DNA from 2 places in the Streptomyces sp. NPDC051582 genome. Region 1 is predicted to be linked to the other one. Evidence: riboswitches for the same ligand, from Rfam matches in the RefSeq annotation. Region 1 holds a riboswitch; the other holds the start of a gene.
What was found. Region 1 has a riboswitch for guanidine ahead of AB0M92_RS33950 (Ohr family peroxiredoxin). Riboswitches for the same ligand answer to the same signal wherever they lie in the genome.
Positions count from the first base shown of each region.

Region 2: another riboswitch for guanidine. It lies ahead of AB0M92_RS10245 (multidrug efflux SMR transporter); the one in region 1 lies ahead of AB0M92_RS33950 (Ohr family peroxiredoxin).

Region 1 covers NZ_JBFAZJ010000038.1:94-14,118, forward strand. The annotation lists partial or broken gene AB0M92_RS33885 (ABC transporter permease) at 1-2, shown strand, start outside; gene AB0M92_RS33890 (lipase family protein) at 462-1,820, opposite strand; gene AB0M92_RS33895 (MarR family transcriptional regulator) at 2,208-2,714, opposite strand; gene AB0M92_RS33900 (MFS transporter) at 2,863-4,137, shown strand; gene AB0M92_RS33905 (helix-turn-helix domain-containing protein) at 4,264-4,635, opposite strand; gene AB0M92_RS33910 (NAD(P)H-binding protein) at 4,727-5,566, shown strand; gene AB0M92_RS33915 (hypothetical protein) at 5,833-6,375, shown strand; partial or broken gene AB0M92_RS33920 (hypothetical protein) at 6,623-6,721, shown strand; gene AB0M92_RS33925 (hypothetical protein) at 6,874-7,359, opposite strand; gene AB0M92_RS33930 (hypothetical protein) at 7,398-7,700, opposite strand; gene AB0M92_RS33935 (hypothetical protein) at 7,873-8,064, shown strand; gene AB0M92_RS33940 (SDR family oxidoreductase) at 8,124-8,975, opposite strand; gene AB0M92_RS33945 (hypothetical protein) at 9,201-9,425, opposite strand; guanidine-III (ykkC-III) riboswitch at 9,541-9,603, shown strand; gene AB0M92_RS33950 (Ohr family peroxiredoxin) at 9,680-10,132, shown strand; gene AB0M92_RS33955 (hypothetical protein) at 10,119-10,586, shown strand; gene AB0M92_RS33960 (DUF3626 domain-containing protein) at 10,684-11,571, shown strand; gene AB0M92_RS33965 (hypothetical protein) at 11,754-12,671, shown strand; gene AB0M92_RS33970 (DUF4246 domain-containing protein) at 12,813-14,025, shown strand, end outside.
Region 2 covers NZ_JBFAZJ010000005.1:270,369-284,393, reverse strand. The annotation lists gene AB0M92_RS10300 (PTS transporter subunit EIIC) at 15-1,271, opposite strand; gene AB0M92_RS10295 (PTS transporter subunit EIIC) at 1,510-2,811, opposite strand; gene AB0M92_RS10290 (PTS glucose/sucrose transporter subunit IIB) at 2,939-3,244, shown strand; gene rph (ribonuclease PH) at 3,352-4,077, shown strand; gene AB0M92_RS10280 (hypothetical protein) at 4,237-4,623, shown strand; gene rdgB (RdgB/HAM1 family non-canonical purine NTP pyrophosphatase) at 4,662-5,267, shown strand; tRNA gene AB0M92_RS10270 (tRNA-Leu) at 5,326-5,409, opposite strand; partial or broken gene AB0M92_RS10265 (hypothetical protein) at 5,452-5,662, opposite strand; gene bcp (thioredoxin-dependent thiol peroxidase) at 5,690-6,157, opposite strand; gene AB0M92_RS10255 (DUF3618 domain-containing protein) at 6,270-6,587, shown strand; gene AB0M92_RS10250 (co-chaperone GroES) at 6,682-6,984, shown strand; guanidine-III (ykkC-III) riboswitch at 7,062-7,143, shown strand; gene AB0M92_RS10245 (multidrug efflux SMR transporter) at 7,174-7,494, shown strand; gene AB0M92_RS10240 (transglycosylase domain-containing protein) at 7,523-9,766, opposite strand; gene AB0M92_RS10235 (ABC-2 family transporter protein) at 10,179-11,030, shown strand; gene AB0M92_RS10230 (ABC transporter permease) at 11,134-11,949, shown strand; gene AB0M92_RS10225 (ATP-binding cassette domain-containing protein) at 11,957-12,925, shown strand; gene AB0M92_RS10220 (DUF1707 domain-containing protein) at 13,022-13,708, shown strand; gene AB0M92_RS10215 (DUF445 domain-containing protein) at 13,906-14,025, shown strand, end outside.

The DNA of each region.
Region 1 (14,025 bases):
GACAGGGCGAGCAACTCATCGACGGCTCCCATCGACCAACACGACGCCGTTCCAACGGAGTCGCGCACTTCATGCGCCTCGCACGAACCACCCCCACACTCGCCGCTGTCCGGACCCCTGGGTCGTCTCTTTCGGATCTTGCCGGTTGAGTGCGCGCTGTTCGGTGCCGCGCATCGACGTGTTGGCGGGGCGCCCTTGTACTGGACGTACTGGGGTGCTCCGCCAACGCGGCGAGGTGCGGTGCCGGGCGGCGCGGGTCTGGGGGCACCTCCCAGCGGTAGCTGGGGGAGCAAGATCCGGAAGAGACGGCCCAGGCACCACCCGCCACCTGCGGCGCTAGTAGGCCGGGCGTTCCGGGCCGGTCGAGGCGGCGGAGGTGACGGCCCGGGGAGCACCCGCGGCGGGTTCACCACCCGGCTCCGCTGGGGCGCTGGCGCTCCCGGGCCGCTCGGTCCGGCCCGTTACGGCCTGGCGGTCGGCTTCTGCGGCTCCAGCGAGTTGCCCGCGGGAATCCTGCCGCAGCTGGTGGGTGCGGTCCGGCCGGCGAAGCGGTCGTCCAGCCAGGTCATCGCCCGCAGCGTCCAGTACGGCATGGCGCCGACGTGGCTCAGCAGGCCGTACTCCTCGTACTTGATCGAGCCGTTGCCGGTGGCGCAGTACTGCCGGGCCAGCGCCCGTACGTCCCCGGCGACCATGACGCCGTCCCCCGTGCCGATGCCCGGCGGGGTGTTGAACGTCCCTTCCAGCCAGCCCGCGTTGCCTTGTCCGATGAACCCCGGGATGGTCGGGGTGGCGGCCTGGCCCAGATTGATCTTGTTGACCGCCTCGACGAAGGCCGGAATGGAGTTCGGGTCCTTGTAGTCCGGCTTCGCCATGTCCTTCCAGGTCATCCCCGGGTGGCGGCCCAGCGCATCGACGATCGAGCCGTGTTCGAGCTCGTTGACGACCGCCAGGCCCTTCGCGCTCAGGTACGGGGTGAGGTCGATTCCGTACGAGCGCGAGACGCCGATGACGGCCATCGGGATGACCCCGTTCCAGGCCAGCGCGCCGTCGACGTACTTGAGGTTGTGCGCGGGGGCGACGAGCAGTCCGCCTTCGGCGAAGCCGACGAGCTGCTTGTTCACCTCGGGCGCGTACGCGGGGGCGAGGGCCGACGTCCAGTTGGTGGCGATGGCCCCGCCCGAGTAGCCGAACAGGCCGATCCTCGTGCCCGCGTGCAGGCCCGTCTCCTGGGTGCGGTTGGCGGCGCGGATCGAGTCCAGCGTGTTCGTGCCGTATTCCGGGCCGGCCGCGAAGTCGGCGTTCTGGCCCTCGGTGTCCGGGATGACCAGGTCGTAGCCCTTGAGCAACAGCGGTGCCAGGATGACGGATTCGGCGTTGGCGATGACGCCGCCGAGCGAGACGTCACCCGCGATGGCCCGGGAGGGGCCGTCCTCCGGGCTGAGGGAGTCGTAGAACGACTGGTACGACACCGCCTTGTTGCCGTCGCCATGGGGGCTGCGGACCACGGTGGTCACGTTGGCCGAGGGCCTGCCCTGGGCGTCGGTCGTGCGGTAGAGCAGTTGGACGGCCTTCAGGGGCGTCGGGATCCCGAGGACGTGGTAGTTCAGCGTGCGCTTCTTCAGAACGTCGCCCGGCCGGTACGAGGCCAGCGGCTTGCCGCCGTCGTAGCGGTAGAACGGGTCGGACGTCGCGCCGGCCCCGCGTCCGCCGCCCGCGTTGGGCGCGGCCGACGCCGTCGGTGCGGTACCGGCGCCGACGCCGGCGGCGACGGCGGTCACGATGGCGGTGGACAAAAGAGCTGTGGTTCTCCGGTTCATTACTCCCCCGTACGTCGATCCGCAGTGGTTTTACCTGGCGGTAACTTACTGGAGGTAACGCCGTTTCACATAGGCACGTCACGCTGCTTTTCGGAGTCCACCCCGCCGGGGGCGGAAGGACCGCGCAGAGGGTGTCGCGCCGGCCGGCGACGGTCCGGCGGCGCACTCGGCCTTCACCGGCGGCGGCTTCGAAGGGGCGCCCGCGGAAGGGCGAAACCGGCCACATCGGATGGAAGGGGCCCGGGAGCCGGGGGCAGACCCGCGCCGACTGCCCGGAGGGCAGGGCCCCAACCACCCTCCCCGTACTACTTCGTCGCAGATCAGGGGTGGTGCGAACGCGCCGTGGCCGAATGTGTGGGGCCGACCTGACACAGCACCGTCAGGGCCCTAGCCGATCGAGGCGTCCCCGTGGGATTCCAGGAGTGTGCGCAGCGCCGAGGCCACCGTGTCGCAGGTGTCGCGGTCCAGGGGAGCGAGGAGGGAGGCGAAGTGCTGCAGATGCTCCGCCATCACCTTCTCGGCGACCTCGCGGCCCTGGCCGGTCAGACGGACGCGGACCGAGCGGCGGTCCTGGCCGTCGCGGACCCGCTCGACCAGACCTTTGGCTTCCATCCGGTCGATGCGGTTGGTGATGGCTCCGGAAGTGACCATCGCGGCCGGGACGAGCGCCCCGGCGGTGAGCGTGTACGGCGGACCCGAACGCCGGAGCGTCGTCAGGATGTCCAGCTCGCCGACCTCCAGGTCGCGTTCGGCCACGAAGGCCTTGAGCTGCTTCTCGATGATGCGGTTCATCCGCTGGATCCGGGCCAGGACCTCGATGGGCCACAGCTCGTCCGTCAGATCGGGCCGCTGCGCCGCCCACTGACCGACGATCACATCCACCGCGTCACTCATCGGACCTCCACCCGTCTCGATCACTCGCTCGTACCGGATCCAGCATAACCCGAATGCTTCAACGTTAAGAGACTTGACGTTCAGGGGCCTACGGTGATTTTATTTCAACGTTGAGATTGTTAACCTTCAGATGGATTGGAGCGGCGCCATGACCACCGCGCCCGCAGGCACAGAGACCGGCACCCGTGCCGGGAACGGCTCGTCCGCCCCCCGCGCACCGGGAGTTCCGGCAGCCCACGGCCGCCCAGCGGCCCGCGGACCCGTCCCCGCCTTCTGGCTCGCGCTGCTCGCCACCCCCATCGCCGCCGGGGCCAACGCCCCGGTCCTGATCCTTCCGGACATGGCCCGCTCGCTCGGGGTGTCCACCTCCACCGCGTCCTGGCTCGTCTCCGCCTTCGCCTGGGCCATGGCCGTCGGCACCCCGCTGCTCGCCGGACTCCTGCGCCGCACGGGCCTGCGGCCCGTACTGCGCCTCGCCTCCGCGCTCGTCCTCGGCGGCACCCTCCTCGTCGCGGTCTCCCCCTGGCTCCCGCTCACCCTGGCCGGTCGGGCGGCCCAGGCCGCTGGCGGTGCGGGACTGGTCGCGGCGGCGATGAGCCTGGCCGGAACGGCCCGCCGCATGGGTGTCATCAGCGCCGGGTTCGGCATGCTCGGAGCGGCCGGACCGCTCCTCGGCGAACAGCTCGCACACGCCGCCTCATGGCGGCTGTCCCTCTCCGTGTCGGTGATCGCGGTGCTCGCCGTGCCCGCGGTGCTCCGGTACGCCGGGGCCATCACACCCTCGTCCGACCGCTTCGACGGCCGCGGCGCCGCCCTGCTGACCGTGCTGGCCACCGCGCTGGTCACCTTCCCCCACGCCCCGCTGGCCGCACTCGGCGCGGCCCTCGTCGCCGCGGTCCTGCTCGCCCTGCACATCCGCCGCCGCCCCGAGGGGTTCGTCCCGGCCGCCCTGCTGCGCACGCCGGTCTTCCTGACCTCGGGACTGCTGGCGCTCGTCCTGTCGGGCTCGTACTTCACGCTGCTCTTCGCGGTGCCGCGGCTGCTCGGCGACCGGGCCGGCTGGGACACCGGCGCCGCCGGGGCCGGCCAGCTGGTCGCGCTGCTCGTCGGCTCGGCACTGTCCTGGCTGCTCGCCGCGGCCTCGGCCCGGATGGGCCGCCCGGCCGTACTGGCCGTCCTGATCGGCGTCGGCGCCCTGGCGGCTGCCACCGCGGCCTTCTCCGACTGGGGCCCCCTCCTGCTGGCCGCCACCGTCGGCGGGGTCTTCGCCGCCACCGGCGCCAACGCCTGTCTCTCGATGCACGCCGCGGCCGGCGCCCCCGAGCACCAACGGCCCACCGCCATCGGCCTGTTCGCCCTCTGCTACCAGCTCGGCGGCGCGTTCGGCCCGGCGGTCGCCGCGGCCCTGGTGCTGGGCTCCTGATCTGGAGCCGGCCCCGAGCCCCCGGTCTTCCGGCCCGTCCCGCCCACGGCGGCGGCGGGCCTGCCGCCGTTCACCCCCGGACGCAGCGCACTCCCTGCCCGAGCCGGGTGGCCGGCCGCCCCCACGTCAGCTCGGACCACGCGGCGACAGCCGGCGTGTGATCCGATCGAACAACTCCGTGAGCGGTTCGCCGACGTCCCGGCCGAACTCGGTCAGCCCGTAAGTGACCTGAGGCGGCGTCGTCGGCTCGACCTTCCGCCAGATCAGGCCGTCCTCCACGAGCGAGCGCAGGGTCTGGGCGAGCATCTTCTCGCTGATGCCCTGGATGCTCTCGCGCAGTTCGTAGAACCGAAGGTCGTTGCTCCGCAAGGAGATCAACACCCAGATGCCCCACCTGCTGGTCACGTGGTCGACCATGTTGCGCGCGGGGCAGTCGGTGTGAAACACGTCATACCGCTCGCCCGGCTCGGTCCCTGTGAACTGCGCGCCTACCACCATGTGAGGAGCTTACCTCCAGGTATGTCCTTACCAGAAGTAAGCCCGGCTCCTAGCGTGAACGTCGTTGAGAACATCGAACGAGGAGCTGCTCATGATCGTGGTGACCGGGGCTACCGGAAACGTGGGGCGGCCGTTGACGCGGGCGCTGGCCGAGGCGGGCCGGCAGGTGACCGCGGTGTCGCGGCACGCTGCGGCGACACCGGACGGCGTCCGCCACGTGGTGGCCGACCTGAGCGAACCGGCCGGCATCGAGCCCGCGCTGGCCGGGGCGAATGCACTGTTCCTGCTGCTGTCCGGCGAACTGCACGCCGACGGGTCCAAGCCCGTTGACGTCATCAACAGGGCCGCGGCGAGCGGGGTCCGACGGGTCGTCCTGCTCTCCTCCCAGGGCGTGGCGACCAGGCCCTTCGGCACGACACGGCTCACGGTGCGAGCGGTGGAGGACGCGCTGCGGGAGTCCGGTCTGGAGTGGGCCATCCTGCGGCCGGGCGGCTTCGCCTCCAACGCCTTGTGGTGGGCCGAGTCCGTCCGCACGCGGGGCGTCGTCGCCGCGCCGTTCGGCGACGTCGGGGTGCCGATCATCGATCCGACGGACATCGCCGAAGTCGCGGCCGCCTGCCTGCTGGATGACCGGCACGCCGGAGGCGTGTACGAACTGACCGGCCCCGAGGTGATCACACCGCGCCGGCAGGCGGAGGCGATCGCCGACGCCTTGGGGTCGCCGGTGCGGTTCGACGAACTCACCCGTGACGAGGCCAAGGCCGCCATGAGCCGGAGCATGCCGGCGGAACTCGCCGACGACACCCTGGACATCCTCGGTGCTCCGAGCCCGGCCGAACTGCGCGTCGGCCCGGACGTACGGCGGATCCTCGGTCGCGCCCCGCGCTCCTTCGCCGACTGGGCCGCCCGCAACGTCGCCGCGTTCCGCTGAGCGGGCCGCCTTCCGATCGGGCCGGGTCGGCGGGCCGGAGAAGTCCCTTGCCCGGGTGACCCGCGTCCGGCCCACACGGTGGTCCCGCGAGCCCGGGGACCCCGGGGCCCGGGGCTCGCGGGACCACGGGACCACGGCTGCGGCGCAGCGGGACGGTGCCCGGAAGATCGGCCCCATATCCTGCGCGGCGTACGGACCGGTGGTTCCGGTCGGCCGCGGAGGCCCGCCACCACTGATCACCGCAGCCGTCAGGGGGAGTTCGCACCATGACCCGCACCACGGAGTCCCTTGGCGGGTCGGCTGCGGTCGACGATGCGGCACGAAGCGTCACGCGCCCGTTCTACGCATACGCCGTGCTCGCCAACACGCTGTTCATCGGGCAGGGCGTCGGCATGGCATGTGTGTCCGGTGCGGACACCGCCCTGCTGTACGACCTGCTCGTGCGTCGGGGTGCAACGGCCGCCTACGTAAAGATCAATTCCCGGTTCACCATGCTCCGGACGGTCACCTCGGGAGCCGCCATCGTCCTCGGCGGCCAATTGCAGCGGATCTCCTGGGGAATCGTCTACGTCGGTTCGGCGGCGAGCCTCGTCACGGCCGCGGTGGCGCTGATGTCGCGGGTGCCCTTCGCCGGCGGGCTCACTCCGCTGTTGTCGGACCGCGCCGACCGGCGGATCGGGTACCGGGTCATCGTCCCGGTGTCCCTCCTGGCGCTCGCCGTGGCGCTCGGCCTCAGCGGCCTCGGCCTCGTCTGGTCGCCATCGGCGCGTTCCTGGTCCTGGTCGGGATTCCCGAGATCACGGCCGTGATCGTGGACAACGTGTTCAACGAGGCCGTACCGTCGCGCCACCGGGCGAGCCTGCTGTCGATGATCGCGTTCGTGGAGTCGGTGCTCATCGGCATCGGCTATCTCGTCCTCGGCGTGCTCGTGGACGGGTTGGGCTCCAGTGCGGGCATGGCCACGTACGCCGCGGTCCCCCTGCTGGCATCTCTCCTGTGGCTTCCGGTGCTCCTGCGAGGATCCCGGGTGTGGCTTCGTCGTCCATCGTCGAACCTCGAAGTCCTGAGCAGACCGGCTCGGCCGACATCGTCGGCACCGGAGGCGACGGCGCGCACACCGTGAACATCTCCACCATGGCCGCGGTCGTCACGGCCGCCGCCGGGGTGCGTCGGCGAGCTGGGCATCGGCTTCACCTTCGCCCCCGCCTGGTCCGCGGCCTCGACGGTCTCGACGGTCTCGACGGTCTCGACGAGATCACCACCGCCGCTCCGCCCTGGGGGATCCGGCCTGATCCGAAAGTCGCGGCCTAGTCCTGCCAGTGGAACAGCAGTGTGTCCACGTCCAACGGGTCACGGCTGCCGAAGTGGTACACCCCGAGGCCGGTGACCCGGATCGAGCCCACGGCATCGTCGATCCAGCGGAAGCCGGCCGATTCGAGTGCGCGGCGCACGTGCGGTTCGCCACCCCGGCCGGCGGCGAACCGGCACAGCGTGCTGACGTGCACCTCGCCGCCGCCCGGTCCGTAGCCGATCACGTCGTAGGTGCCGTCCCCTTGGTGGCGGGCCTCCCCGCAGGAGACGGGCGGCTTCGGGGCGAGTCCCGCGGCAGTGAGGGCGGCCGCGGCCCGGAGCAGCCGCTCGGCCGGGTCGGACGCCGACGGCGGCTCCGTACACAGGGCCTCGATCCGCCAGCGCGGATCGCTCCCCTCCTCGCGCCGCCGCCCGTACTCGTGCACGATCGCGGCCCGCAGCTCCTCGTCCAGCCCGCCCACTTCGACGCGGGGCCGCCCCAACTGCCCGTACAGCCGCCGGGTCTCGCCGACGTCGTCGGTCAGACGGTGCAGCGGTGGTCCTGGGCGCGTTGCGCGACGGTCCGGTCGGGGTCCGCGAGCGCCTCGGTGACGTCCTCGCCGGCGTGGTGGCGCATGCGGATGCCGGTGGACCGGTCCGCGGGGCGGGCCGCGTCGAGTGCGGCCAGCACCGCCTCGGCCCCGTACCGTGCGACCAGGGTGTCGAGACCCGCCTCTCCGATCTCCCGCCGGCGACGCCAGGATTGGAAGGCGAGCTCCGCCAGGGCGCCGGCCGCCGTGAGGTCGCCGAGCGCCCCGCGGGCGCCCAGAACAGCCTCGGCCATGCCGTAGGAGCCGTCCCGGTTCCGGTCCCCTCGTGCCGCAGCCAGGGCAGCAGTTCGGAGCGGCCCGCGAGCGGCCCAAACCCCACAACCAGTCACACTCCGTGTTTAGATGCCGCGAAGGTGGTAACAAGCAGTAGTAACAGCCAGTCAATACCCGGCGAAAGGCAGGAACATGAACCTCGTTGCCGTGCTCATCCTCGTCGTGGCCCTCGTACTCGTCGGTCTTCTGATCGCGGCCCCCAGCGCCACCGTCCGGCACAACCCCTTCCCGGGCCGCCGAGTGCGGGCCGGCCACCGCCGCTCGGGCGCTCGCCGGTCGACCCGCGTACCCGGTCAGCGCGACGTCCGGCACCACGCGCGCTGATCCCGGGCCGTGCCCGCCACCGCCGCCCGGGGTGAACCGCACCCCGCACGCCCCCGCCGTCAGACCGGCAGCGGGGGCGGGGGCGGGGGCGGACCCTGTGCGAGGATCCGGGCCGCGGCGAACTCCTCGCGGGAGGCCTGCTCCGCCAGGTCCAGGTAGCCGTACGCGTCGTCGCCGACCGGAATCCGCAGCGGTGTCGGCCCCTGGGCCGCGACGATGCCGAGTACCCGTTCGGCGAAGTCCTCGGGGCGTCCCGTCTCGGGATTCTCCGCGAGACCGCGGGCACCGTCGAGCATCTCGCGGTTGGTCGCGTCGTAGACCGGGATCCGGCGCCGCGCCTCCGTCATGGACGTGCCGTAGCGCGTGGCGAACATGCCCGGCTCCACCACCGTGACGCGGATGTTGTGCGGGGCCGCCTCGATGGCCAGCGCCTGGCTCATGCCCTCCAGGGCGTGCTTGCCGGCGACGTAGGCGCCCATGCCCGGGAAGGCGATACGGCCGACCACGGAGGAGATGTTGACGACGTGGCCGTGGCCCTGGGCCCGCATCAGCGGGAGGACGAGCCGCGTGAGCCGCCACGGGCCCACGACCAGGGTCTCCAACTGGTCCCGCAGCTCGGTGTCCGACACTTCCTCGACCGCACCGAACAGTCCGATGCCCGCGTTGTTCACGAGGATGTCGATGCCGCCGAGACGGTCGGTGGCTCTGCGGACGGCTTCCTCGCAGGAGGCGGCGTCCCGCAGTTCGAGCGGAACCGGGAGGATGCGGCCGGGCCAGGCTGCGGCGAGGCCCTCCAGGTCGGCGGTCTTGCGGGCGGTGACCGCCAGTCGGTCCCCGGCCCGCGCCGCGGCCGAGGCCAGGGCGTGTCCGAGGCCGGAGGAGCATCCCGTGAGCAGCCAGCGTCGTCCCATCGTTACCCCCGTGACGAACAAGTGTTGCGGACCGTGGTGGTGACGGTCATGTTCGGGGGATGACGGCGCGCGGTCATCCCCTCCCGCGGGGGCGTGCGGAGGCGCGCGGGCGCACGGGCGGGCGCGCACGGCGCGGCCGGACCCGGGCCGCCCTGGGCCGCTCCGGCCCAGGGCGGCACCGCGGCGGCACCGCGGCGCGAGCCCGGCGGCGCGGTGATCGACCGGTCAGACGGCTTCGGTCGCGAAGAGCTCCAGGTGGGCGCAGTGCGGACAGCGGTACGCCTCGATGCGCCGCCGGGGCCTGCCCAGCCGTTTCGCGCCGCCGAACAGGCCGCGTTCCAGCGGCCCGGCGATCCAGCGCGCGTACCCCCGGGCCCCCTCCCCCGCGTCCTCGACGAAACCCGGCTCCAGGCCGACGCCACCGCAGTACGTACATCTCATCGGGTCCACGGGGGTGAGTCTATGAAGGGGGCCGGCCGTGCCACAGCGGGCAGCCGGGCCGGCAAGGGGTGAGGAAGTTCACCGCGGCGGACGCACCGGGCGGCGGATCGTGTTGCTAGATTGTCCGGCGGCCGGTCCAAGGCCCCGGACGAGATGCGCCGTACCCGGTTACGCACGACGACGCGCGAGGTGCCGCACGAGCGGCGCCGCCCCGCTGTCCGCGCCCGGATGGCGTCCTCGTCGAGCAAGATGGGCCTAACGCCATGACCGTGCCACTCACCCGCACCCTGTACCGGACGACCGCGCACGCCGCGGGGGGACGCACCGGATCGGTCCGCACGGACGACGGACGCCTGGACGTCCGCCTCGCCCCGCCGCGCAAGAAGGTCCCCGGCACCACCAATCCCGAGCAGCTGTTCGCGGCCGGTTTCGCCGCCTGCTTCACCTCCGCGCTCGCCGAGGTGGCCGCCGAGTTCGGGGCGGACGCCTCCGCCGCACGCGTGGACTGCGAAGTGCAGCTCGGCACCACGGACACGCCCGCGGGCTACGGCCTCGCCGTGACCCTGACCGTCAGCCTGCCCGGGTGGCGGGCGGCGGACCTCCAGCCCCTGCTGCACCGGGCGGACGAGGTCTGCCCGTACGCGCAGGCCGTACGGGGCAACGTACCGCTGACCCTCCTGGCCGTGGACGAGCCCGCAGCCGATGACCACGCCTGAGCCCGGGCCGGTCCGGAACTCCGGACGCACCTCGGATCTCCCGGACGGCCCCGGGGTCCCGGTGCCCGAGCACGGCGCGTGGCTGCGGCGCGGGATCAGCCGCAACGGCGGACCCCTCGTCGAGGACCGCGAGGTGGTGTGGCTGCAGGCCGGGACGTACTACGCCGACAGCCGGGGCTTCGCCGGTACGACGTCCTTCGACGGCACCCGGGTGCACTTCCACCACCTCACCGGCGAGCCCGGCGAGGATGCCGGCACGTTCCGGTGGGACGGCGCGAACCTCGTCGAGCGGGGCACCAACCCGGACGGCGGCACGTTCCTGGAGATCTGGACCCCGCTGGCCGGCGCCGAGGGGTCCTGCGGCTCCTGGTCGGGCCCGGACCACCACGTGGTGCGCGTCGGCCGCCACGTGGTGCACGTCGATCCGCGCGCCGGATCGTACTGGCGGCTGTAGCCCGCCGCCGCGCGGCGCGCGGCGCGCACAGGCGCCGACGCGGCGCCGGCCGACAATGCGCGTGCGCCCATGGCCCACGCTGGGGAACACTGTGCGCATGAGCGCCTCAGCCGCCCCGACAGCACGGGAACGGGCCCTTCGTCATGTCGCGGGACTGTCGTCGGGCCCTCCCATGGACCCGACGCTGCGGGTGACCCTCAACTTCCACCCGGACCGTCTGCTGCACGGCAAGCCGATCCTGGAGGCCCTGGCCGAGGACGGCGTCTACCGCTCCCAGTTCGTCACGGGCACCAGCAACGGCGGGCTGAGCGCGCATCCCGGTGGCGACCGGTGGCGCTGGGAGAGCCGGATCTTCGACGGGGCGTACGACGGAGGGGACGCTCATGAGCGGCCCGTCTACGGGGCGTTGAACTTCCGCCGCAAACCGGCCGGCGGCGCGCCGCGGTTCGGCTCCGCCCACTTCCGGCTGGCTGCCGAGACGTCGGCGCGGACCACGTTCTGCTACCCGGACAGTTTTCTCGAACCGTCGGACTTCGGCGTCGCGGCCCGCATGGGGCTCCTCCGGCTCGCCCTCGCCGATCATCAGGACGAGCTCGACGACTACATCGAGGCCCAGGTGCACGGGCCGGTCCGACTGCGCTCCGACGTGGAGGCGCTGGTGCTGGACCCCTGCTATCGCGGCACGACGGTCGAGGCAGCGGCTCTGCGCCTCGGCTGCCCGGTGGAGTGGCACTCGGGCTTTCGGCTCGGGGTCGAAGAACTCCGGCGTCACCCCGGCTACCGCGGCCGGGAACACGTCGACTTGGGCACGCGGATGGCGGTCGACGGCGTACTCGATCCCCGGATCGTCGGGGATGCCGCACGCTCGGACCGCCACGACCCCCAGGCGGTCAAGAAGGTGTGGCACTACCTGGCACGATTCGGTGCGTCCTGGGCTTGCGCCGACGGCCCGGTGCCGCCGGCACCGCACGACACCGTCCGCTGATCCGGGTGGGTGCGGGCCCCGAGTCGTAGCGGTCGAGGAATTCGCCGGCCGGGAGGTCGAGCGCATGCGGTCTGGAGAACACCTCCGTCGGTTCCCGGTCCGACGCGGCGTACGAGCCCGGCGACCGCCCGCGCGACCACCACCCGGAGCCTGTTGTCAGACGGGTGTGTCAGAGTCTGGGCATGCTGGAGATCGTGGTGAAGACGGAGAACGGCGAGCGGCACGTCCAGGTGTCCGCCGACGGGCTGGCCGGGCTGGTCGAGCGGATCGGTGGTGACGGCGACCGGTTCCTGGTGGTCGATCGGATACCCGACCTGCCTGACCTCTTCGCCCAGGTCTGGCACGAGGCGGGTGGCGACTACACGCTGGAGCACCGCGCCGGATCCGCTGACCGGCACTTCCAGACGCGGGCCGCCGATCCCCGGACGGTGGTCGCGGCGCTCACCGGATGGGCTCGCCGGGAGGCCGGCTGGGACGGCAGCCTGGCCTGGTCGCTGGTGGACACGGGCCCCGCCCCTCAGGTGCCGCCCCTCGACCTCGACGACGAGGAGCGCGCGACGCTGGAGACGCGCGTCCGCGAGGTGCTCGTCGGGGGTTACGCCTCCCGCGCCGAACTGGCCGAGGTGGCCGAGGAATTCCTGGTCACCCGGGACCGCAGGCCCGTCTCGCGCGAGCAGGCACGGGCGCTGGCCGACCGGTTGTGGCTGGAGCGGGTCGCGGAGCAAGCCGCGTGGCAGGGCGAGACCGACCCCGAGCGACTGACCCGCGCGTTCGCCGCCCTTCAGGACGGCGGGATCACCGCCCGCGAGAACTTCACGTGTTGTCGCGGCTGCGGCGAGTCCGAGATCGGCGGCGAAGGCGGCCCCGACGCCCGCGGCTTCGTCTACTTCCACACCCAGTGCACGGACTCCGCCGCGGCCGGCCACGGACTGACGCTGCTCTACGGCGGTTTCGACGGTTCGTCCGAGACCACCGCGGCCATCGGCCACGAGGTCGTGGCCGCCTTGGAGGCAGTGGGCCTCCAGGCCCAATGGGACGGCGACCCCGGCCGGGCCATCACGATCGCTCCCCTCGTCTGGCGACGCCGTCTGATCGGCTAGACCGCGCCGTTCGGATCAGTGCGGATCAGCCGGGGCGGGTGCGTACGTCGTCTCCAGGGGCGTCCCACGCCCCTGGCCCCGGTGTCAGTCCGCTCAAGTATTCTTCCGGCCACCGCACACCAACTCGAAGGATCAAGAGCATTGTCCGGCCTGTCTGCTTTCCCGCTGCCCTTTCACTCGTCCCGTTCCATCGCGTTCGCGACACCCCGAACGCTGCGGGAACTTCAGATGATGCAGTGCAGCGCGCACATTCGGGCGAAGCCGGGATGGTTCCACAAGATGAACGACGCCGACGTCGTCGCCAGGTGGACGCAGGAGGCGGTCGCCCAAGGCCTCACCGAAGCGCAGGTTCGTTACGTGCTTGCCGAACTCGCGCATTACGCGGCGCTGCGGGACGAAGGAACCGGCATCGAGGTGTCCGCCGTCGACGGGGTGTGGCAGTCGGACACTCTGGTCGACGAGGCGCTCAGATCCCGGCTGTGCGAGGCGGTCCAGGTTCTGGAACGGGTCCCCGAAGCTGAACGGGACTGGCACCCCGGATCCGACGGCCAGGTACTGGACCTGGTTCATCCCTCGCTGTTCTGTCTGGTGAGAGAGGCGAGCGGCGCACCCGAGCGGGCTTGGCAGAATCCGACGGACCGCTATTCGAAGTACGAGTTCTCGGAGCGATTCCAGTGGCTGCCCACGGACGTCGACGTCGATGACGACGGTGATGTCGCCTTCCGCTCTTACGTCAACAACGTCCACCCCGAAACCCACCGCGACCTGGCATCCGTCCTGCCAGACCTTTTCGCGCGCCTGCGCCCGCTGCTGGAGAACGTGCTCACTGATCTGCGCCATCCGCGGACCGTGCGGATCGAGGCCGATCCGTACGGGTGGTACGACTCGGAGCCGGAGTACCCGGACAGATCCTCCTACGGCGATGACGAGGCCTACGCGGAAGCCCGTCGTGCGTGGGAAGAGGCCCAGGACGACTGGTGGGAGAACCGCCGCCCGGTCATCCCGGACGCCCCGGCCTTCACCCCGCCCGAGTCGCCCGACGCGTCCGCCCGGGTCGACCTGCGCGGCCGCCGCCTCCAGGTCATCGTCAAGCTCGCCACCATTCATCTCACCCCGGAGAAGCCGGAGTACGCCGGCGGTTCCTGGCACGTCGAGGGAATGATGAACGAGCGGATCGTCTCGACGGGCATCTACTACTGGGACAGCGAGAACATCACGGAAAGCCGGCTGGGTTTCCGGGCGGCGCTCGACGACCCGAGCTACGAACAGAACGACGACAACGGCCTGCGTGAGGTCTACGGCCTGGAGGACGAGGACGCACTGAACCAGACACTGGGCTCGGCGTCGACCCCGG
Region 2 (14,025 bases), on a different contig from region 1:
GCACGGCGCCGTGCCTACTTGGCCTCGGCCTTGAGCAGCTCGGCGAGCTCCTCGTCGGACTCGCGGCCCGGCGTCGGGAGGTTGAACTTCGTGATCGCGAAGCGGAAGACCACGTAGTAGACCGCCGCGAAGCACAGGCCCACGACCGCCAGCCCCAGCGGGTTGGTGGCCTTGCCCAGGTTCAGCAGGTAGTCGATGGCGCCGGCGGAGAAGCCGAAGCCGTCCTTCATGCCGAGACCCCACGTCAGGGCCATGGAGACACCGGTGAGCACCGCGTGGATCGCGTACAGGACCGGGGCGATGAACATGAACGTGAACTCGATCGGCTCGGTCACACCGGTGACGAAGGAGGTCAGCGCGAGGGAGAACATCATGCCGCCGACGACCTTGCGGCGCTCGGGGCGGGCGCAGTGCACGATCGCGAGGCAGGCGGCCGGGAGGGCGAACATCATGATCGGGAAGAAGCCGGTCATGAACTGTCCGGCGCTCGGGTCACCGGCCAGGAAGCGGGAGATGTCGCCGCTCTTGCCGTTGTACTCGCCGGCCTGGAACCACGGGAAGGAGTTCAGCAGGTGGTGCATGCCGACCGGGATCAGCGCACGGTTGGCGACACCGAAGATGCCCGCGCCGACGGCGCCGGAGCCGACCAGCCACTCACCGAAGTTGTGCAGGCCCGTGCCGAGGACCGGCCAGATCAGGCCGAACACGATGCCGATGACGAGACCCGCGAAGGCCGAGAGGATCGGGACCAGGCGGCGGCCACCGAAGAAGCCCGCCCACTCGGGCAGCTTGGTCCGGTAGAACTTCTGGTAGATCAGGGCGACCACGATGCCCATGACGACACCGCCGAGCACCTTGGCGTCGACCGGCGCGTCGACCATGACGACCTTGCCGTCGACCGCCTTGGCGAGCTTCGGCAGGTTCGAGTCGGTGAACGTGGCGAGCACGTTCTTGAAGACCAGGTAACCGGTCACCGCGGCGAGCGCGGTCGAACCGTCGGACTTCTTGGCGAAGCCGATCGCGATGCCGACGGCGAAGAGCAGCGCCATGTTGTCGAGGATCGCGCCACCGCCGGCGGACATGTATCCGGCTATCTTGGTCAGGAACGTCGGCAGCGAGGGGTCGCCGAGCATGTCCTTGTCGCCGAGGCGGACGAGCAGCGCGGCGGCCGGGAGCACCGCAACGGGGAGCATGAGGCTCCGGCCGATGCGCTGCATGACGGCCATCACGCCCGCGCCCTTCTTCTTTTCCGCAGCGGTGGCTGTGGACATGAGGTTCCTCCAGAAGGCAAGGCGCCGCCCAGCGAGTGCAACGGGGGATGGCGGCGTCTCAAAATGGGGGTACGCGAGCTCCGGACCGGGCTTGCGTGGTCTACACCAATGGGTGGTGTAGACCAGTTGTAGCATGGTCGGGGATAGATAAGGAACCTTCGATTTCCTGTGGTCTACGCCACACATGCGGAAGGCCCCCGGATCCGTTGATCCGGGGGCCTCGCGCGGTACGGGTCCGTTACGCCTTCGTGTTGTCCGCCTCCATCGCCGCGATCTCCTCGTCCGATTCGCGCCCGGGGGTGGGGATGTTGAATTTGGTGATCGCGAAGCGGAAGACGGCGTAGTAGACGATCGCGAAGACCAGCCCGATCGGGATGATCAGCCAGGGCTTGGTCGCCAGGCTCCAGTTGATGACGTAGTCGATCAGGCCCGCCGAGAAGCTGAAGCCGTCGTGCACGCCGAACGCCCACGTCACCGCCATCGACACGCCCGTCAGCACCGCGTGGACCGCGTACAGCGCCGGCGCCACGAAGAGGAACGAGTACTCCAGCGGCTCGGTGATGCCCGTGACGAACGAGGTCAGGGCGACCGACAGCATCAGGCCGCCCACCTCCTTGCGCCGCTGCGGCTTGGCGCAGTGCGTGATCGCCAGCGCCGCCCCCGGCAGTGCGAACATCATGATCGGGAAGAAGCCGGAGAGGAACATGCCGGCGCTCGGGTCGCCGTTCAGGAACATCGGGATGTCGCCGTGCACCGTCGTCCCGTCCGGCGTGGTGTAGCTGCCGAACTGGAACCACACCGGCACGTTCAGGAACTGGTGCAGCCCGATCACCAGCAGCGCCCGGTTCGCGAGGCCGAAGATGCCGGCGCCCCAGGAGCCCAGGCCCACCATCCAGTCGGAGAAGCTCTCCAGCGCGCTGCCGATCGGCGGCCAGATCAGCAGGCAGAGCACGGCGAACCCGATCGCGACGAACGTCATGATGATCGGGACCAGGCGGCGGCCGTTGAAGAAGCCGAGCCAGTCCACCAGCTTCACCCGGTGGTAGCGCTGCCAGAACCAGGCGGACAGCAGGCCCATCACGATGCCGCCGAACACCCCCGGGTTCTGGAAGGTGTACTCGGCGAAGGTGAAGTCCGGGCCCAGGCAGCCGCCCCCGATGTCCCTCGTTCCCGCCGGGCAGGCGTCGGGGAAGACGCGCAGGACGCTGTGGTAGACGAGGAAGCCGACCACCGCCGCCAGGGCCGTCGACCCGTCCGCCTTCTTGGCCATCCCGATCGCGACGCCGATGCAGAAGAGGATGGGCAGGCCCAGGTCGGCGTTGAGCAGCGCGCCGCCGGCGGCCGCCATCACCTTGGCGACGTTGGTCCAGTCCAGGCCGTCCTTGCCGAAGACGTCGGGCTGGCCCAGCCGGTTGAGGATGCCCGCCGCGGGCAGCACCGCGATCGGCAGCTGGAGGCTGCGGCCCATCTTCTGCAGCCCCTGGAACAGGCCGTTCCACCACTTCGGCTGCGGTGTGGCAGCGGCGCTGCTCGCACTCATCGGCGTCCTCCCTGAACGGCCCGTTTTGGCAGGGGCAGCACGTGCGGCACACTGGTGTAGACCAGTTACGGGGCAGGCTGCTGCTGATCGTCATGATTCGGCAGACCCCGGTCATGCGCTCGCGTAGATGGGCCAACCGTGCGTTACCGTGACGAAGCGGACCGCGCAGGTCGTTCTTCGTAGAACTCAGGGAGAAAACATGGCCACCAAGGCTGAGAAGATCGTCGCCGGGCTCGGCGGCATCGAGAACATCGAAGAGGTCGAGGGCTGCATCACCCGCCTGCGCACCGAGGTCATCAACCCCGACCTCGTCGACGAGGTCGCCCTGAAGGCCGCCGGCGCCCACGGCGTCGTCAAGATGGGCACCGCGGTCCAGGTCGTCATCGGCACCGACGCCGACCCGATCGCCGCCGACATCGAAGACATGATGTGAGCTGAACTCCCGCTCGAACCTCCGCCAGACCCCGTACCGGACCCACCCGGACGGGGTCTTCGCGTACCCGGCTCCCGCCCACCCGGCCACCGACTAGGCTCGGGCGCATGTCTCGCATCGACGGCCGCACGCCCGAACAGCTCCGCCCGGTCACCATCGAACGGGGATGGAGCAAGCACGCCGAGGGCTCCGTCCTCATCTCCTTCGGCGACACCAAGGTCTTCTGCACCGCCTCCTTCACCGAAGGCGTCCCGCGCTGGCGCAAGGGCAGTGGCGAAGGCTGGGTCACCTCCGAGTACTCGATGCTGCCCCGCTCCACCAACACCCGCGGCGACCGCGAATCCGTACGCGGCAAGATCGGCGGCCGCACCCACGAGATCTCCCGCCTCATCGGCCGCTCCCTGCGCGCCGTCATCGACTACAAGGCGCTGGGCGAGAACACCATCGTCCTGGACTGCGACGTCCTCCAGGCCGACGGCGGCACCCGCACCGCCGCCATCACCGGCGCCTACGTGGCCCTGGCCGACGCCGTCGCCTGGGGCCAGCAGAAGAAGCTGATCAAGGCCGGCCGCAAGCCGCTCACCGGCACCGTCGCCGCCGTCAGCGTCGGCATCGTGGACGGGGTCCCGCTGCTCGACCTCTGCTACGAGGAGGACGTGCGCGCCGAGACCGACATGAACGTCGTCTGCACCGGCGACGGCCGCTTCGTCGAGGTCCAGGGCACCGCCGAGGGCGAGCCGTTCGACCGCAAGGAGCTGGGCGCCCTCCTGGACCTGGCCGCCGGCGGCTGCGCCGACCTGGAGGCCATCCAGCTGGGCGCGCTCCAGCTCTAGTCGACGGGGCTTCAGGCCGCGAGGCCGACCGACAGAACCGCAGGGGCCGCCGGTGCGTCCCCCTGGGTACGGGCGCACGGTGTCAAACCCGTGCGCCCGTCCTCGTATCCGTGTATCCGTACGTCCGTACATCCGTGTCGATCACTGGGAGATCCGAACATGAACCCGAAGCACCGCATAGCGGCGGTCGTGCTCGCAGCGGCTCTCGCCGTCCCGGCGCTGACGTCCTGTGACGCGATCTCGACGGCGATGGACTGCGCGAACACGGCCGTGGCCATCACCGACGGGGCCAACGACCTCCAGCAGGCCGTCTCCCAGGCCGGCAACAGCCCGCAGGACGCCCAGAACGCGCTGAACCAGATCGAGGCGAACCTCAAGAAGGTCGGCGACCAGACGGACAACGCCGATCTGAGCAAGGCCGTCTCCTCGATGACCACCGCGGTCAAGAACGTCCGCACGTCCATCGAGAACGGCAACACCACCCCCGACATCCAGCCGGTCGCCGACGCGGCGAAGGAACTGTCGAAGGTCTGCACGCCGGGCTGAGCCGCCACCCGCTCGGAGGGGACCGGATAATGGGCGTCATGACCAGCCGCCTGATCCTCGCCACCCGCAACGCGGGCAAAATCGCCGAGCTCCACGCCATCCTGTCCGACGCCGGCCTGCCGTACGAGCTGGTCGGCGCGGACGCGTACCCGCAGGTCCCGGACGTCAAGGAGACCGGCATCTCCTTCGCCGAGAACGCCCTCCTCAAGGCGCACGCCCTGGCCCAGGCCACCGGCCTGCCGGCGATCGCCGACGACTCGGGCCTGTGCGTGGACGTCCTGAACGGCGCGCCCGGCATCTTCTCGGCGCGGTGGGCGGGCAAGCACGGTGACGACCGGGCCAACCTGGACCTGCTGCTGGCCCAGCTCGGGGACATCGCCGACGAGCACCGCGGAGCCCACTTCGCGTGCGCGGCGGCCCTCGCCCTCCCGGACGGCACCGAACGCGTCGTGGAGGGCCGCCTCCTGGGCACCCTGCGCCACGCCCCGGCGGGCACGGGCGGCTTCGGCTACGACCCGATCCTCCAGGTCGAGGGCGACACCCGCACGTGCGCGGAACTCTCCGCGGCGGAGAAGAACGCCATCTCCCACCGGGGCCAGGCCTTCCGGGCCCTGATCCCCTTCATCCGCGCCCTGGTCGCCTGAGGGCCGGAAACGGCGAAGGCCCCGCACGCGAGCAGCGCGTGCGGGGCCTTCGTCCAGGTGCGGCCGGAGGGACTCGAACCCTCAAGGGATTTCTCCCACAACTACCTAAAAGTTGCGTGTAGGCCAATTCCACCACGGCCGCATATATCCCACCAACTCGGACATTGCGTCAGGCTGGCTGCGGTCAGTCTACGACTGCCGGGGTCTGGAGGTCGACATCATTGCGCCCACGACCGCACCGGCACCATGTGGTGGTGATGGCGTGGCAGTTGGGACACGAGAGAGCCGCAGCTTCTCGCGACGGTCGTCGCGCCGGTCCCCGTTGACGTGGTCCACCTCCAGCGTCCCCTCCGCTCCGGACCCGTACCGCACCGGTCGCAGCGCTCGGGGACGCCGGGACGCCCGCCTCCTGGTGGGGCGCGTCAGATGCCGAGATCCTTGATGATCTTGGCTACGTGGCCCGTGGCCTTGACGTTGTAGAAGGCGCGCTCGACCTTGCCCTCTTCGTCCACGATCACCGTGGAGCGGATGACGCCGGTCACCGTCTTGCCGTACAGCTTCTTCTCGCCGTACGCACCGTACGACTCCAGGACCTGCTTCTCCGGGTCGCCGACCAGGGTGACCTTCAGGTGCTCCTTCTCGCGGAACTTCGCCAGCTTCTCCGGCTTGTCCGGCGACACGCCGATCACGTCGTAGCCGGCCTCGGCCAGCACCGACAGGTTGTCCGTGAAATCGCAGGCCTGCTTCGTGCAGCCCGGGGTCAGCGCCGCGGGGTAGAAGTACACGATCACCTTGCGGCCGATGTGGTCGGCGAGCGAGACCTCGTTGCCGTCCGCGTCGGGCAGGGTGAAGGCGGGGGCGGTGTCGCCCGGCTGGAGTCGCTCGCTCATGTCAACAGTCTCCTCGGGAGGGGATCGGTACGGTCCGAGACTAAGCTGACAGACTGTTCATGGTGGGCTACGCCCCCTATCCGACCGACCCGACGACGACGGAGGCAGCGCGGTGCCCGAAGCCAGGACCCCCGCACAGATCGAGGCGGACATCGTCCGCCGCCGCGAACAGCTCGCCGAGACGCTCGACGAGATCGGCGTGCGCATGCACCCGCAGACGATCATCGGGGACGCGAAGGCCAGGGTCGTCTCGACGGTGGACCAGACGGCCGGTCGTGCCGTCGTCGCCGTGAACCGGCTCCTGACGGACGTGCGCGACGGCCTGCGCCACGAGGACGGCGCCCCCCGCTACGAGCGGATCGCGCCCGTCGCCCTGCTCGCGGCGGGTGTGATCGGCCTGCTCGTGGTCTCGGCGCGGCGCAAGCGCTGATGACCCTGCGGCGTACGGGCGGGGCGCGGGCGGGTAGGTTCGTGGCGTGAGCGACGACACCAGCACCACCACCCACGACAAGCTGCCCATCCGCATGCTGCACGACCGTGTGCTCGTGAAGTCCGACTCGCCGGAGGGCGAGCGGCGCTCGGGCGGCGGCATCCTGATCCCGGCGACCGCTGCCGTGGGCAAGCGGCTGGCCTGGGCCGAGGTGGTCGCGGTCGGACAGAACGTACGCAGCGTGGAGCCGGGCGACCGGGTGCTGTACGACCCGGAGGACCGGGCCGAGGTCGAGGTGCGGGGTGCCACGTACGTGCTGATGCGCGAGCGGGACCTGCACGCCGTGGCCGCGGAGCGGCTGGAAGGGTCCAAGGACTCCACCGGGCTCTATCTGTAAGCGCGTGTAAGCGGCTGTAAGCGCGTGTAAGCGTGCGGCGTCGAGGGGCCGGTGACCGGTGTCACCGGCCCTTTCGCATGGGCTTTGCTACGGTGGTGGAGAACCCCGACGAGACGCGCCGTACCGGGTAGCCGTGGCTGGACGACAAGACGACGCACCCCGTTCGCTCTCGTTCCGGAGGTGCCTGTCATGGCCTGGGTTCTGCTTCTCGTCGCCGGTCTGCTCGAAGTCGGCTGGTCGATCGGTATGAAGTTCACGGAGGGTTTCACCCGGCTGTGGCCCAGCGTGTTCACCGGTGCCGGGATCATCGCCAGCATGGTGCTGCTCTCGTACGCCGCCAAGACGCTGCCCATCGGTACCGCCTACGGCGTGTGGGTGGGCATCGGCGCCGCCGGGGCCGCGGTGCTCGGTATGGCGGTGCTGGGTGAGCCCGTCACCGCCGCCCGGATCTTCTTCATCTGCCTGCTGCTGGTCGCCGTGGTGGGGCTGAAGGCGACTTCCGGTCACTGATCCGCGGCCCCCCTCCAGGGGCCGCCGCTCACTCCAGGTATTCCGAGGACGGGCGGCTGCGCAGGCCGCCCGTCACACCTCCCAGGGTGCCCGCCGTCGAGCCCGTCGTGGTGCCTGCGGTCGTCCCCGCGCTCGTCCCGGCGGAGGTGCCCGCGTCGCCCTGGCCTTCGGTGGTGTCGCCCTCCGGGGTCCGGCCCCCGGTGGTCTGCCCCTGGTTCTGGCCTTGGCTGCGGCCTTGGCTGCGGCCCCCCTCGTCCTGGCCGCCGGTGGGCGGCGTCGGCCGGCCCGGGCGGTTCGGCCGGCTCGGCGGGGCCGGGGACTGCGGGGTGCTCTCGTCCTGCGACGGCTCCGGACTGCTCGGGACGAACGGCGGCGGGGACGGGGCCGCGCCCGGCTGGAGATCGAGGTCGAAGTCCAGGGGGTCGCTGTTCTCCAGGGCCGACTTCGTGTACTGGGCCCAGATCCGGGCCGGGTACCCGCCGCCCCCGATCCGGGCCTCGCCGAGCGCCCCGTACAGGGATTCCAAGGCGCCCGTGTCGGGGTCCTGGCCCATCATCGAGACGACCGTGACCAGGTCCGGGGTGTACGCCGCGAACCAGGCGGAGCGGTCCAGTTCGCCGGTGCCCGTCTTGCCCGCGGCCGGGTGCCCGGCGGCGAGGGCGGCCGTACCGGTGCCGTTGTCGACGACGCTGACCAGCATGGACGTGGTGGTGTCGGCGGCTTCGCGGCTGACGGCCTGCTTGGGGGTGCGGTCGGGCAGGTGGACGTCGTCGTCGCCCTTCTCGATCTTCTCGACGAGGGTGTAGGGGGTGTAGCGGCCGTGGTCGGCGAGGGTCGCGTAGGCCTGGGTCATGTCCAGGACGCTGGCCTGCATGGTGCCCAGCGCCATGGCCGGACCGGCGTCGAAGTTCGGGGTGTCCTCGGGGATGCCGAGGTCGATCGCGGTCTGTTTGACCTTGGCGGTGCCGACGTCGACGACCATCTGCGCGAAGACGGCGTTGACGGAGAGGTCGGTGGCGGTGTTGACGGTGATGTTCCCGTACGAGATCTGCCCCTCGTTCTCGGGGGCGTACGGGGTCCGGGTGCCGACCACGCGGCGCTTGTTGTCGCCGTTGTAGACGGTGTTGGGGGTGATCAGCCGGCCGTCCTGGGTGCGGGAGTCGTTCTCGACGGCGGACGCGAACACGAACGGCTTGAAGGTGGAGGCCACCTGGTAGTCGTGCCGGGTCGCGTTGTTCACGTACTGCTTGGTGTAGTCGATGCCCCCGTACATGGCGACGACCTTTCCGGTGGCCGGGTCGATGGAGACCCCGCCGGCCCGTACGACCCGGTCGGCCTTGTTCTTCTCCGGGTCGAGCTGGCTGACCATCTTCTCGTCGACGGCCTCGACGAAGGCGTTCTGCCGGCGCTTGTCGATGGTGGTGGTGATGCGGTAGCCGCCTTCGGCGAGGGTCTTCTCGTCGAGGATCTTGTGGTCAACGATGTAGTCCTTCACGGCCTCGACGAGATAGCCGCGCTGGCCCGAGAGTCCGGCGGCCGGGCGGACCTTGCCGGGTTCGGGGAAGCGGATGGCGGCCCGCTCGGCCGCCGGCAGCCACTGCTTCTTGACCATGCCGTCGAGTACGTAGTTCCAGCGGGCGAGGGCGCGCTCGCGGCTCTGGGGGTGGGCGACGACGTCGAAGGCGCTGGGGGAGTTGAGGAGGGTGGCGAGGTACGCGCCCTCGGCGGTGGTGAGTTCGTCGACGTCCTTGCCGTAGTAGGCCTGGGCGGCGGCCTGGATGCCGTAGGCGTTGCGGCCGAAGTAGCTGGTGTTGAGGTAGCCCTCCAGAATGTAGTCCTTCGACTTCTCGCGACCGAGCTTGATCGCGATGAAGAACTCCTTGACCTTGCGCTTGATGGTCTGTTCCTGGCCCAGGTAGTAGTTCTTGACGTACTGCTGGGTGATGGTGGAGCCGGACTGGGTGCCCTTGCCGGTCGCGGTGTTCCAGGCGGCGCGGACCATCGCCTTGGGGTCGACGGCCCGTTCGGAGTGGAAGTCCCGGTCCTCCGCGGCCAGTACGGCTTCCTGGACGGTGCGGGGGATCTGCGAGAGCGGGACGTTGACGCGGTTGACCTCGCCGTCGCGGGCGAGCTGGGAGCCGTCGGCGTACAGGTAGAGGTTGGACTGGGCGGTCGCGGCGGCGTTGGCGGGCGGGATGTGGACCAGCAGGTAGCCGGCGACGAACGCGCCGACGATCAGCAGGCCGAGCAGCACGACGGTGGCCAGGACCATGCGCCAGGTGGGGACGGCGCGGCGCCAGCCGGTCCGCTTCCGTTTCCGCTCGGCCTTCTTGGCGGCTCGGCGGGCCCGCCTGTCGCCGTTCGGGTTCTGGGCGTTCTGCGCGTTCTGTGACGTCCGCGGCTGGTGCGGCTGCTGCGGCTGCCGTGCCGGCGCGGGTCCTCCGGGAGGCCCCGGGGGAGAGTCCGGGTCGCGAGGCGTCCAGCCCGGTGGTGGTGACTGGTCGCTCATCGCCAGGACTCCTCGACGCCGTACGAAATATCCACGTCTGTACCTCATGCTGTCTACCCGATTGGCCGCTCATTCCGCGTTGGACGGGCGTAAACCGTTCGCGTGGATCGCCCCTCCGCACTAAGCTCGCGCGCTTTGGCCGACGTAGGAACGACCGGGAAAACGGAGGGATACGGTGCGCCAGGGAACGGCTCGTACGACCGCGGCCGAAGCGGCACGCGCAGCCCGGCTCTATCCGGCCGTCGCGGCCGGCGGATTCCGGCGCTACGCCACCTACGGGACGGCGACGGCCGCGGGGGTGTTCACCAACACCGTCTTCGGCTTCGTCCTCGCGTACACGTACGTCGCGTTGTGGGACGAGCGGCCCGGGCTGGGCGGCTACGACCAGGCACAGGCGCTGACGTTCGTCTGGGTGAGCCAGTCGCTGCTCGCCGCGGGCGCGCTCATCGGCGGCGGGTTCCAGGAGGAGATGCAGGAGCGCATCCGTACGGGTGACATCGCCGTCGACCTGTACCGGCCGGCCGACCTGCAGCTGTGGTGGCTCGCGGCCGATCTGGGGAGGGCGGGCTTCCAGTTGCTCGGGCGCGGGGTCGTGCCCCTGCTGGCGGGGGCGCTGGCCTTCCAACTGGCCCTGCCCGCCGATCCGGTGCGGTGGCTGCTGTTCGCCGTGTCGGTACTGCTCGCGCTGCTGGTCAGCTTCGGGGTGCGGTACCTGCTGGGGCTGGCGGCGTTCTGGCTGATGGACGGGGCCGGGATCAATCTGGTGGCCGTCGTCGCCACGGTCTTCTTCTCCGGGATGCTGCTGCCGCTGACGGTGTTCCCGGGCGGGTTCGGGGAGTTCGTCCGCGTGCTGCCGTGGGCGGCGATGATCCAGGTGCCGCTGGACGTGCTGATGGGCGTGCACGCGGGCGCCGGGGGCGCGGTGCGGGCGCTGGGCTTCCAGTCGGCGTGGGCGCTCGTACTGCTGGGCGCGGGGCGGCTGTTGCAGTCGGCCGCGACACGGAAGGTGGTCGTCCAGGGTGGCTGAGGCCGAGGTAGAGGCAGAGGCGGGGGCAGGGGCAGGGGCAGGGGCGGTGGGGGCGGCGGCGGCAGTCGTTCCGGCGCGGTTCGCGGGGCCGGTCGACGTACCGGTGCGGAACAGGGCCGCGGAGGGGCTGCGCGGCTACGGGCTGATCGTGGCGATGTGGGTCCGGTCGACGATGACGTACCGGACCTCGTTCTTCCTCTCCACCTTCGGGAACGCGGCGATCACGCTCCTCGACTTCGTGGCGATCTGGATCATGTTCTCGCACGTGGACGTGCTCGGCGGCTTCACGCTGCCCGAGATCGCCCTCCTGTACGGGTCCTCCTCCGCCTCCCTGGGCCTGGCGGACCTCCTGCTCGGCAATACGGACCGGATCGGCGTCCGGATCCGCGACGGCTCGCTCGACACCATGCTCGTGCGCCCGGTCCCGGTGCTCGCGCAGGTCGCCGCCGACCGCTTCGCGCTGCGCCGGCTGGGGCGGATCGGGCAGGGGCTGGCGGTGCTGTGCTGGGCGGTCTCGGAGCTGGGCGTGGACTGGACGGCCGGGAAGGTGCTGCTGGTGCCCGTGATGGTGCTGGCCGGGGCGGCGATCTTCGGGGCGGTGATGGTGACGGGCGCGGCCTTCCAGTTCGTCGCCGGGGACGCGGCGGAGGTGCAGAACTCCTTCACGTACGGCGGGAGCACGATGCTCCAGTACCCGCCGACGGTGTTCGCGAAGGACCTGCTGCGCGGGGTCACGTTCATCGTGCCGCTGGCCTTCGTGAACTGGCTGCCGGCCCTCTACGTGCTGGGGCGGCCTTATCCGCTGGGGCTGCCGGGGTGGGTGGCGTTCGTGAGCCCGCTGGTGGCGGTGGTGGTGTTCGTACCCGCGTCGCTGGCGTGGCGCGCGGGACTGCGTTCGTACCGGAGTACGGGGAGCTGAGGGCGGTATGGGAAGCGACGCACTGATCGAGCTGGACGGGGTCGAGAAGGTCTTCGACGTACGGCGCCGGGTGAGTCTGATGCGCCGGGAGAAACGGCAGGTCAGAGCCGTGGACGGGATCAGCTTCGAGGTGGCGCGGGGGGAGGTGGTCGGCTACATCGGGCCCAACGGCGCCGGGAAGTCGACCACGATCAAGATGCTGACCGGCATCCTCACCCCGAGCGGCGGCCGGCTGCGGGTCGCGGGCATCGACCCGGCGCGGGAGCGGATGCGGCTGGCGCACCGGATCGGGGTGGTGTTCGGGCAGCGGACCACGCTGTGGTGGGACCTGCCGCTGAAGGACTCGTACGGGCTGATGCGGCGGATGTACCGGATCCCCGAGGCGCGGTTCAAGGCGAACCTGGAGCGGTGCGTGGACCGCCTCGACCTGGCCGAGCTGCTGGACGTGCCGGTGCGCCAGCTCTCGCTGGGGCAGCGGATGCGCGGGGACATCGCGGCGGCGCTGCTGCACGATCCGGACGTGCTGTACCTGGACGAGCCGACGATCGGGCTCGACGTGGTGAGCAAGGCGAAGGTGCGGGCCTTCCTGCGGCAGCTGAACTCCGAGCTCGGCACGACGGTGCTGCTCACGACGCACGACCTCCAGGACATCGAGCAGCTGTGCGAGCGGGTGATGGTCATCGACCACGGGCGGCTGATGTACGACGGGGTGCTGGCCGGTCTGCACGCGATGGGGGAGGGCGGCGGCGAGCGGACGCTGGTGGTGGACCTGGAGCGGGAGCTTCCGGAGATCAGCGTGGCGGGGGCGCGGGTGGTGAAGGTGGACGGGCCGAGGCAGTGGCTGGCGTTCCCGGCGGGGGCCTCGGCGGCGCCCTTGGTGGCGGAGGTGGCGGCGCGGTATCCGCTGCTGGACCTGTCGGTGCGGGAGCCGGACATCGAGGACGTGATCGCGAGGATGTACGCGGGGCAGGGTTGATCCGGGGAGGGGCAGGGTTAATTCAGGGACGGGCAGGGGCTGTTCCAGGGTTGGGCCCCATACAACTCTTCCCCACGACTACATAGGCTGGTCCCCATGACTGACGAGCGGCCGGAGAAGCCGTTGCCGGAGTTGAGGGCGTCGGACGCCGACCGCGAGCGGGTGGTGGAGCGCCTGCGCGACGCCGTCGCCGAGGGCCGGCTCGACATGGAGGAGTTCGAGGAGCGGCTGGAGGTCGCGTACACGTCGAAGACGTACGCGGAGCTGGAACCACTGACCCGCGATCTGCCCGCGCCGGGCGGGCATCCGATGCCGCTCGCGGCCGCGGCGCCGGCCCCGGTGCCGGCGGACGGCTCGTGGGCCTCGCGGATCGGGGGCGGCGGCGTACCGGCGTCGTCCTCGGCGGCGGTCGCGGTGATGTCCTCGTTCCAGCGCAAGGGCACCTGGACGGTGCCGCCCCGGCTGGACGCGGTGGCGTTCTGGGGCAGCGGTGACCTCGATCTGAGGGAGGCCGGCTTCGCGGAGCGGGAGGTGGTGATCAACTGCATCGCGATCATGGGCGGCATCCAGATCACGGTCCCGCCGGGCGTGGAGGTCGACGTACGGGGCTTCGGCTTCATGGGCGCGTTCGACCAGCGCGACACCCCGGGCCCGGTGGCCCCGGGCGCCCCGAGGGTGATCGTGACGGGCCTGGCCTTCTGGGGCGGGGTGGAGGTCAAGGTCAAACCCCCGAAGCGCCCGAAGTCCCCGGGCGGCGGCCCGAAGCTCCGCAAGGAGCTGTAGGGGCCGGGGGTCCTTGGCGGGGGCGGATCGGCGTGCCGGGAACTCCTGAGGGGTCCCGGGAGTCGGATGCTATGCAGACAAAACCGGCGCCCGGGGGAAGGGAGGCACACGTGGACCACCGCACCAAGGCCGCGGGGACGGGTACGGGTACGGGTACGGGTACGCATACGAATACGGGAACCGGTACGGGTACCGGCATGGGTGCTCGTACGGGTACCGGCACCGGTATCGGGACCGGCACCGGAACCGGCGGGTTCGTGTTCAGCGAGGCCGACGAGGAGCGCCGCCGCGGCGTCCGCCGCATGAAGACCACCGCG